3 regions of the Streptomyces sp. NPDC057694 genome follow, and region 1 is predicted to be linked to each of the others. Evidence: riboswitches for the same ligand, from Rfam matches in the RefSeq annotation. Region 1 holds a riboswitch; each other region holds the start of a gene.
The links. A riboswitch is a leader RNA that binds a small molecule or an ion and turns the genes downstream of it on or off. The one in region 1 is predicted to bind thiamine pyrophosphate.
Positions count from the first base shown of each region.

Region 2: another riboswitch for thiamine pyrophosphate. It lies ahead of thiC (phosphomethylpyrimidine synthase ThiC); the one in region 1 lies ahead of ACFVDP_RS15445 (thiamine ABC transporter substrate binding subunit).
Region 3: another riboswitch for thiamine pyrophosphate. It lies ahead of thiO (glycine oxidase ThiO); the one in region 1 lies ahead of ACFVDP_RS15445 (thiamine ABC transporter substrate binding subunit).

Region 1 covers NZ_JBHVIX010000005.1:256,037-259,303, reverse strand. The annotation lists gene ACFVDP_RS15450 (ABC transporter permease) at 1-788, opposite strand, end outside; gene ACFVDP_RS15445 (thiamine ABC transporter substrate binding subunit) at 764-1,855, opposite strand; TPP riboswitch at 1,936-2,041, opposite strand; gene rlmN (23S rRNA (adenine(2503)-C(2))-methyltransferase RlmN) at 2,085-3,191, opposite strand.
Region 2 covers NZ_JBHVIX010000006.1:109,091-112,357, forward strand. The annotation lists gene ACFVDP_RS16725 (SsgA family sporulation/cell division regulator) at 1-38, shown strand, start outside; gene ACFVDP_RS16730 (YibE/F family protein) at 108-1,463, opposite strand; TPP riboswitch at 1,535-1,691, shown strand; gene thiC (phosphomethylpyrimidine synthase ThiC) at 1,684-3,267, shown strand, end outside.
Region 3 covers NZ_JBHVIX010000031.1:55,504-58,770, forward strand. The annotation lists gene ACFVDP_RS38990 (NAD(P)/FAD-dependent oxidoreductase) at 1-872, opposite strand, end outside; gene ACFVDP_RS38995 (hypothetical protein) at 1,031-1,375, opposite strand; TPP riboswitch at 1,428-1,541, shown strand; gene thiO (glycine oxidase ThiO) at 1,539-2,741, shown strand; gene thiS (sulfur carrier protein ThiS) at 2,738-2,938, shown strand; gene ACFVDP_RS39010 (thiazole synthase) at 2,946-3,267, shown strand, end outside.

The sequences.
Region 1 (3,267 bases):
ACGGCGGCGAACTGCACCAGGGTGAGCACGGCGGCGGTCGGCAGGTCGAAGATCTGCGCGGTCTGCCGGTAGATCTCGACCTCCAGCGTCGAGAACCCGGGCCCGCCGAGGATCTGCACGACGCCGAACGAGGTGAAGGTGAACAGGAAGACCATCAGCGCGGCGGCGGCCACGGCGGGCCCGAGCGCGGGCAGCGTGACCCTCCGCCAGGCGGCGAGGCGCGAGGCGCCGAGCATCCGCGCGGCCTCCTCCTGACGCGGGTCGAGCTGCGCCCACAGGCCGCCCACGGTGCGTACGACGACCGCGTAGTTGAAGAAGACGTGCGCGAGCAGGATCGCCCACACCGTGGTGTCGAGCCGCACCCCCCACAGCTCGTCGAGCAGGCCGCCCTGCCCGAGGAGGGCGAGGAAGGCGGTGCCGACGACCACGGTCGGCAGCACGAACGGCACGGTCACCACCGCCCGCAGCAGCTGCTTGCCGGGGAAGTCGAGGCGCGCGAAGACATAGGCTCCCGGCAGCGCGATCAGCAGCGTGAGCGCGGTCGACGCGAGCGCCTGCCACACGGTGAACCACAGCACGTGCCGGATGTCGGACTGCCCGAGCACCTCGGTGATCCGCCCGAACTGCCAGCCGCCGTCGACGTGCAGCCCGCGCTGGACGATCGCGACGACGGGCCAGGCGAAGAAGACCGCGAAGAACACGACGGGCAGGACCATCAGGCCCAGCCGCGCCGCGTTCCCGTGGGACGCCTTCCGGCCGCCTCCTACTTCAGTACGAGCGAGGTCCACGCCTTGACCCAGTCGTCACGGTTTTCGGCGATCTTGCGCGGCGCCATCGTCTCGGCGTCGTCGACCGGGACCGCGTACTTGGTGTACGCGGCGGGCGCGGTGGCGTTCTTCGTCACCGGGTCGACGAACATGTTGAGCGGCATGTCCTCCTGGAACTTCTTGGAGATCAGGAAGTCGATGAGCGCCTGCCCGCCTTTCTCGTTCTTCGCGCCGTCGAGCAGCCCGGCGAACTCGATCTGCTGGAAGCAGGTCCCCTTCGCCACCCCGACCGGCGAGGTCTTCGGCTGCGGGTCGGAGTAGATGGCCTCGACCGGCGGCGACGACGCGTAACTCACGACGAGCGGCCGCTCACCGCCCGCCTTCTTGCCGCCGGCGCTCCCGCTGAACTCCTCGTTGTAGGCCTGCTCCCAGCCGTCGACGACCTTCACGCCGTTGGCCTTGAGCTTCTTCCAGTAGCCCTGCCAGCCGTCGTCGCCGTAACTCGCGGCGGAGCCGAGCAGGAAGCCGAGGCCGGGCGACGAGGTGGACGCGTTCTCGGTGACGAGCAGGTCCTTGTACTCGGGCTTCGTCAGGTCGGCGAAGGACGACGGCGGCGTCAGGTGGTGCTGCTCGAAGTACTTCTTGTCGTAGTTGACGCAGATGTCGCCGGTGTCGATCGGCGTGACCCGGTTCTTCTGGGCGTCGAGCTGGTACTGCTCCTTCACCTCGCTCAGGCCCTTGGCCTTGTAGGAGGCGAAGACGCCGTTGTCGAGGGCGCGCGAGAGCAGGGTGTTGTCGACGCCGAAGAAGACGTCGCCCTGCGGATTGCCCTTGGACAGGATGGCCTTGTTGACGGCCTCTCCGGCGTCGCCGTCCTTGAGGACCTTCACCTGGTACCCGGACGACTTCTCGAAGTCGGCGAGCACGCTCTTGGAGACGGCCCACGAGTCGTGGCTGACGAGCGTGACGGTCTTGGAGTCGCCGCCCGAGCCCGCGGTGTCCGAGGACGACCCGCACGCGGACAGCGTGACCAGGCCGAGCCCCACGGCCACGGCGACGGCCGCGAGCGGATAGGTCTTCTTGCTCACTAGATTTCCTCCTGGGGGTGTCCAGGAAGAGACGCGGCCCTGCCCCGGGACCTCGACGGTCCCAGGGCAGGGCGCAACAGCTTGAGTGGTGACCGAACTTCCTACCCAGAATGACCTGGGCAAGGTTCAGAGGGTCTGCGGTCATTACCGCACTCTCAGCGCTGTGGCGCTCCCCTGTCGGAATATGAAGATGTTTCGACGAGTGTACGTACGACGTACGGCTGCCAGGCTACCGCTCGGTCGCCGCGAGCTGACCACACGCCCCGTCGATCTCCTGGCCACGGGTGTCGCGCACGGTCACGGGCACGCCGTGGGCGGCGATCGCCTCGACGAACGCCTTCTCGTCCTCGGGCCGCGACGCCGTCCACTTCGACCCGGGTGTCGGGTTCAGCGGAATGAGGTTGACGTGCACCGGCTTGCCACGGAGCAGCCGGCCGAGCCGGTCACCGCGCCACGCCTGGTCGTTGATGTCCCGGATGAGCGCGTACTCGATGGACAGCCGGCGCCCGGACTTGGCGGCGTACTCCCACCCGGCGTCGAGCACCTCGCGGACCTTCCACCGGGTGTTGACCGGTACGAGGGTGTCGCGCAGCTCGTCGTCAGGCGCGTGCAGCGAGATGGCGAGGCGGCACTTGAAGCCCTCGTCGGAGAAGCGGTGGATGGCGGGCACGAGTCCCACGGTCGACACGGTGATGCCGCGCTGGCTCAGCCCGAGCCCGTCCGGCTCGGGATCGGTGAGCGCGCGAATGGACTGGACGACCCGCTTGTAATTGGCGAGCGGCTCCCCCATCCCCATGAACACGATGTTGCTGAGCCGGGCCGGCCCACCGGGGATCTCCCCGTCCCTGAGCGCCCGCATCCCGTCCACGATCTGGTGCACGATCTCACCGGTCGACAGGTTCCGGTCGAGACCGGCCTGCCCGGTGGCACAGAACGGACAGTTCATCCCGCACCCGGCCTGCGACGAGATACACATCGTCACCCGGTCCGGATACCGCATGAGGACCGACTCGACGAGCGTCCCGTCGAACAGCCGCCACAGCGTCTTGCGCGTGGTGTCCTGGTCGGTCGACAGATGCCGCACGACGGACATCAGCTCGGGCAGCAGCGCTTCCCGCAGCTTCTCCCGCGACGCGGCGGGAATGTCGGTCCACTGCTCGGGGTCGTGCGCGTACCGCGCGAAGTAGTGCGCCGACAGCTGCTTGGCACGGAACGGCTTCTCGCCAACAGCAGCGACAGCCTCCTTCCGCTCCGCAGGAGTCATATCGGCGAGGTGCCGCGGCGGCTTCTTGGCTCCGCGGGGGGCGACAAAGGTGAGTTCTCCGGGCTTAGGCATGGCTGTACCAGTGTCGCAGATGGATGGGCGTGACCTGGGGTCGTCGCGCTGGGCGCCTGTCACTGTCGGTAGCGTC
Region 2 (3,267 bases), on a different contig from region 1:
TCGACCGGATTCTGGCCGAGGAGCAGAGCGCCGGCTGACTCCCCATCGGCCCGGCGCGACATCGACGTAACGCTTCAGCAGTGCGGTGCACCCGAGCAGTTCCGCGCTCACGCCTTACGTCGTCGGCCTCTGCCCCCGCGTGCAGGAGCGGTTGTGGCAGGGGCCTGAGGGCCCGCGCGGTCGGCGGAGACCACGAGGGCGGCCAACGCGGTCGTCACCGGCACAGAGGCGACCAGGCCGATCGAGCCGACCAGCGTGCGGACGATCTCCTCGGCCACCAGCTCGCTGTTGGCCACGTCCGACACGCTGCTCTGCGCGATCGAGAACAGCAGCAGCAGCGGCAGCGCCGCGCCCGCGTACGCCAGGACCAGGGTGTTCACGACCGACGCGATGTGGTCGCGGCCGATCCGGATGCCCGCGCGGTACAGCCCCCGCCAGCCCATCGAGGGGTTGGCCTCGTGCAGTTCCCAGACCGCCGACGTCTGGGTGACGGTCACGTCGTCGAGCACCCCGAGCGAGCCGATGATGACGCCCGCCAGCAGCAGGCCGCTCATGTCGATGTGCGGATACAGGCCATGGATCAGGCCGGTGTTGTCGTCCGTGTTGCCGGTCAGCGCGGCCCAGCCGATGAACAGCGAGCCGAGCAGGCCGATGAGCACGAGTGAGACCAGGGTGCCCAGGACGGCGACGGAGGTTCTGGCCGACAGACCGTGGCACATGTACAGCGCGATCAGCATGATGGCACTGGCTCCGACGACCGCCACCACCAGGGGATTCGAACCCTGGAGGATCGCGGGCAGGATGAAGAACGTCAGCACCATGAAGCTGACCGCGAGCGCGACCAGCGCCATGACGCCCCGCAGACGCCCGACCAGCACCACGGCCAGGGCGAAGATGCCGGCCAGCAGCACCATCGGGATCTTGCGGTTCACATCGGTGACCGAGTACTGCAGATTCTCCGGGGCGTCCGGCGCGTAGGCGACGATCACCTTCTGGCCCTCGTGCAGCTGCCGTGGCGAGTCCGGCTGGACGACCTCCGTGAACGTACGGCCCTTGTCCTTGCCGGTGGCGATGCGGATCGTCGCGTTCTCGCAGGTGCCGCGGGCCTGTTGCTGCGCGGCGGAGCCCTCGGCCGTCGAGGTGTCGCCGGTCGGGGTGTCCCCCGAGGCGTTCACGGACGCGCAGGAGACCTTGTCGACCTTGGTCACCGTGGCCTGCTGCGTCTGCCGGTCGAAGCCGACTCCGGTGCGCTCGTGGGGCGGGGCGCCGCCGGGCCACAGCACCGCCAGACCGACCACCACCGCCACCGAGAAGGGGATCAGGACCGCCGCGATGACCTTCCGCAGATGCCTGGAGACGGGCGCGGCCGGGCCATGGCTGTGGGAGTGGCCGTGCCCTCCCCCGGACGGGCCGTGTCCGTGGGGAGGTTGGGGCGGAGGAGGCGGCTGCTGGGTGGTGGTCACCGACCGATCATCGCAAGAACGACAGGGGCCCTCTGTTCAACGCGTCCGAAGGGGCGCTAGCGTGGAGGCACCTTTGCACACGCGGGAGCTCGGAGCACCGGGCTGAGAGGGCGCTGACCTTCGTCGCAGGACCTGTTTCACGTGAAACAGGCAGGACGAAGACGGCTGCGTCGACCGCCGAACCTGTTACCGGGTAATGCCGGCGTAGGGAGTAGGTCTCATGACCACAACGGACGCACGCACGCCTGCCTCCAACCAGGGTGAGAACCCTGACGAGGCCGGGAAGTCCATCGGCTGGCACAAGGGATATGTGACGGGCCCCGCGGGCTCGCGCCCCGATCTCAAGGTGCCGGTCCGTCAGGTGCATCTCACCAACGGGGAGTCGGTCACGCTGTACGACACCTCCGGCCCGTACACCGATCCGACCGTCGACACCGATGTCCGCCGGGGTCTCGCACCCCTCCGGGAGAACTGGATCATCGCCCGCGGCGACACCGAGGAGTACGCGGGACGCCCCGTCCGCCCCGAGGACGACGGCATCAAGCACACCTCACCGCGCGGCGGACTGCTCCGGAGCGGAGCGACTGATCTGCGCAACCTCGACGCGGTCTTCCCCGGCCGCCCGCGCCAGCCGCGCCGCGGCCGCGACGGACAGGCCGTGACCCAACTCGCGTACGCACGACGGGGCGAGATCACCCCGGAGATGGAGTTCGTGGCCCTCCGGGAGAACGTCGAGCCCGAGGTCGTCCGCGAGGAGATCGCGGCGGGCCGCGCGGTGCTGCCCGCCAACGTGAACCACCCGGAGATCGAGCCGATGATCATCGGCAAGCGGTTCCTGGTGAAGGTCAACGCCAACATCGGCAACTCCGCGGTGACCTCGTCCATCGAGGAGGAGGTGGACAAGATGACGTGGGCGACCCGTTGGGGCGCCGACACCGTCATGGACCTCTCCACCGGCCGCAACATCCACACCACGCGCGAGTGGGTGCTGCGCAACTCCCCCGTCCCCATCGGCACCGTGCCGCTCTACCAGGCCCTCGAAAAGGTCGACGGCAGGGCCGAGGAACTGACCTGGGACATCTACAAGGACACGGTGATCGAGCAGGCCGAGCAGGGCGTCGACTACATGACGGTTCACGCCGGTGTCCGTCTCCCGTACGTCCCGCTGACCGCCAACCGCAAGACCGGCATCGTCTCGCGCGGTGGTTCGATCATGGCCGCCTGGTGCCTCGCGCACCACAGGGAGAGCTTCCTCTACGAGCACTTCGAGGAGCTGTGCGAGATCCTCGCGGCGTACGACGTCACGTACTCGCTCGGCGACGGTCTGCGCCCCGGCTCCATCGCGGACGCCAACGACGAGGCGCAGTTCGCGGAGCTGCGCACGCTCGGTGAGCTGAATACGATCGCCAAGCGGCTGGGCGTGCAGACGATGATCGAGGGGCCGGGCCATGTCCCGATGCACAAGATCAAGGAGAACATCGACCTCCAGCAGGAGATCTGCGAGGAGGCGCCGTTCTACACGCTCGGCCCGCTGACCACGGACGTCGCCCCGGCGTACGACCACATCACGTCCGGGATCGGTGCCGCGATGATCGCCTGGTGGGGCACGGCGATGCTCTGCTACGTCACGCCCAAGGAGCACCTGGGCCTGCCGAACCGGGACGACGTGAAGACCGGCGTCATCACGTACAAGATCGCGGCGCACGCGGCCGACCTCGCCAAGGGGCACCCGGGCGCGCAGGAATGGGACGACGCGCTGTCCGACGCCCGCTTCGAGTTCCGCTGGGAGGACCAGTTCAACCTG
Region 3 (3,267 bases), on a different contig from region 1:
CCGATGATGTTCGCTGCCACGGTGCGCGGGCCCTGCAGTGCGTTGTCCCAGTGGTGGACCATCAGCCGCTGCCCGTAGCGCCCCGAGGGGAACGACGAGCAGTCCCCCACCGCGTAGACGTCGGGCACGGACGTGCGCAGACGGTCGTCGGCGACGACCTCGTGGTGATCGCCCAGGTCGATGCCGGAGCCGGCCAGCCAGCGGGTGGCGGGGCGGGCCCCGATGCCGACGACGACGGCTCCGGCGGGCAGGCGCGTGCCGTCGTCCAGGACCACGGCCCCGGGTTCGACGCGCTCCACCCGCGCGCGGGTGCGCAGTTCGGTGCCGGAGTCCGCGTACCAGGCCGCCATGGGGGCCGCGACCTCGGCGGGCAGCGTCCCCGCGAGAGGCCGCTCGGCCGCCTCCACGACGGTGACCCGGCAGCCCGCCTCGCGCGCGGCGGTGGCGAACTCGGCGCCGATCCAGCCCGCGCCGACGACCACCACGTCGTGCTGCTCGGCGAGGACGGGCCGCAGCCGCTCGGCGTCGTCGAGGGTGCGCAGCAGGTGCACTCCGGGAAGGTCCTCCGTGCCCGGCAGCCGTACCGGTTCGGCGCCGGTGGCGACGACCAGTACGTCGTACGGGACCGGGCCCCGGGCCGTGTCCAGCTCGTGGTCGCCGGGCCGCAGGCCGGTGACTTCGAGCCCCAGCTCCAGCGTGACGCCGAGCGCCTCGAAGTCGACGTCGAAGGCGGAGCCCTCGGCCTTGCCCAGCAGCACCGCCTTGGACAGCGGCGGCCGGTCGTAGGGCTGGTGGGGCTCGGCGCCGATCAGCGTGACCGTGCCGGCGAAGCCCTGTTCGCGCAGGGCCACCGCCGTCTGCACTCCGGCCATGCCCGCGCCGACGATGACGACGCGCCGTTGCGCCGAAGCCGTGTTCCCGCTCTGCTCGCTCACAGGATCACCTTAGGCACCTGATCTTGCGTCAGTCAGCGGAGCGGGCCACTCGGACTCCGTGACGTCCTGCACACGTGTCACCGGGTTTGAAACCGTCAGGCGGGGGCGATCTCCTCGACGACGCTGGTGCCGCGGCCCTCCTGCGACTCCCACTGCCAGCTCTCGTCGAGCCGTATCCGCCCGTCGGGCAGCTCGGACACGGCGGAGACGCAGTGCCCCGAGGAGGTGGACCCGTCGGTCTTCAGCTGGACGTAGCGGAAGTCGAGCCGGTCGCCGGAGCGGGTACCGACGAGGTGGCCCCGGACGATGTCGCCGCCCTCGTAGCCGGCCCAGATCCGGCCGTCCTCCTCGTGGTAGGCGAAGCGGGTCCGGGTCCCCACCTGGCCCGGCGCCTGGTCGGCGACAGGGGCGAGGAAGAGGCCGTCGAGCGAGCGGGCCACGGGCGTGGGCTCCCTTACTGGGGCGGGGACGGAAGAGCTAGGGTGGCCACCGTAAAGCACTCGCGGGAGCCCGTACGCAGCGGGCTGAGAGGGAGGCTGGGACGGCCTCCGACCGTACGAACCTGATCCGGGTCATGCCGGCGAAGGGAGGGGCTGGACGCCCATGTCGCGTACGCCACCCGAAGCATCGAAATCCAACGCTTCAAAGAAGGTCCCCGCCACCGACGTCCTCGTCGTGGGGGGCGGCATCATCGGTCTGGTCACCGCGTGGCGGGCCGCGCAGCGCGGTCTGTCCGTCGCGGTCGTGGACCCCGAACCGGGCGGCGGCGCCGCCCAGGTCGCGGCCGGGATGCTGGCCGCCGTCACCGAACTGCACTACGGCGAGCTGACGCTGCTCGGCCTGAACGTCGCCTCGGCCCGCCGCTACCCGGAGTTCGCCGCCGAGCTGTCCGAGGCCACCGGCCAGGACCTCGGCTACCGCGCGTGCGGCACACTCGCCGTCGCGCTCGACTCCGACGACCGGGCCCACCTGCGGGAACTGCACGCGCTGCAAGAGAGGTCGGGACTCGACTCGGAGTGGCTGTCGGGCCGCGACTGCCGGCGCCTGGAGCCGATGCTCGCTCCGGGCGTGCGCGGGGGCCTGCGGGTCGACGGCGACCACCAGATCGACCCGAGAAGGCTCGCGAGCGCCCTGGTGACGGCCTGTGAGCGGGCCGGCGTGGTCTTCCACCGGGCGTGGGCGGACCGGCTCCGCGTCGTGCGGGACCGGGCGTGCGGCGTCACGCTGGCCGACGGCACGGACCTCGCCGCCGGTCAGGTGGTCCTGGCGGGCGGGAGCCGCAGCGGGCAGCTCGCGGGAGTCCCCGACGAGGTGCTGCCGCCGGTGCGTCCGGTCAAGGGCCAGGTGCTGCGGCTCACGGTGCCCCGGCGGTACGCGCCGTTCCTGAGCCGCACGGTGCGCGCCGTGGTCCGCGGCAGCCACGTCTACCTGGTGCCGCGCGTGAACGGCGAGCTGGTCGTCGGCGCGACCAGCGAGGAGCTGGGCTGGGACACCACGGTCACCGCGGGCGGCGTCTACGAGCTGCTGCGCGACGCCCACGAACTCGTCCCCGGCATCACGGAACTGCCGCTGACGGAGACCCGCGCGGGCCTGCGCCCGACCTCCCCCGACAACGCCCCGCTGCTCGGCCCGACCGCGCTGCCGGGCCTGCACCTCGCCACCGGCCACCACCGCAACGGCGTGCTGCTCACACCGGTCACCGGCGACGCCCTGGCACACGTCCTGGTCACCGGTGAACTCCCGGAAGAAGCACGTCCGTTCACCCCGAAGCGGTTCAGCGCCGCCACTCTGGAGCAGCCCGCATGAACGTCACCGTCAACGGCGAGCCGCGCGCCGTGGCCGCCGGGGTCACCCTCGGCGCCCTGGTGGCCACGCTCACCACCGCGCACTCGGGTGTCGCCGCCGCGCTCAACGAGACCGTCGTGCCGCGCACCCGATGGCCCCTCACGGCGCTCTCCGAAGGAGACCGCGTCGAAGTCCTCACCGCCGTCCAAGGAGGCTGACTCACTGATGGCTGACGACGCTTTCGTCCTCGGCGGCACCACCTACTCCTCGCGCCTGATCATGGGCACGGGCGGGGCGCCGAGCCTCGACGTCCTCGAACGCTCTCTGGTCGCCTCCGGCACCGAGCTGACCACGGTGGCGATGCGGCGCGTCGACGCCGGTGTGCACGGCTCGGTCCTGTCGGTCCTGGAGAAGCTCGGCATCCGGGTGCTGCCGAACACCGCGGGCTGCTTCACCGCGGGCGAGGCGGTGCTCACGGCCCGCCTCGCGCGCGAGGCGCTGGGCACGGACCTGGTCAAGCTGGAGGTCATCGCGGACGAGCGCACCC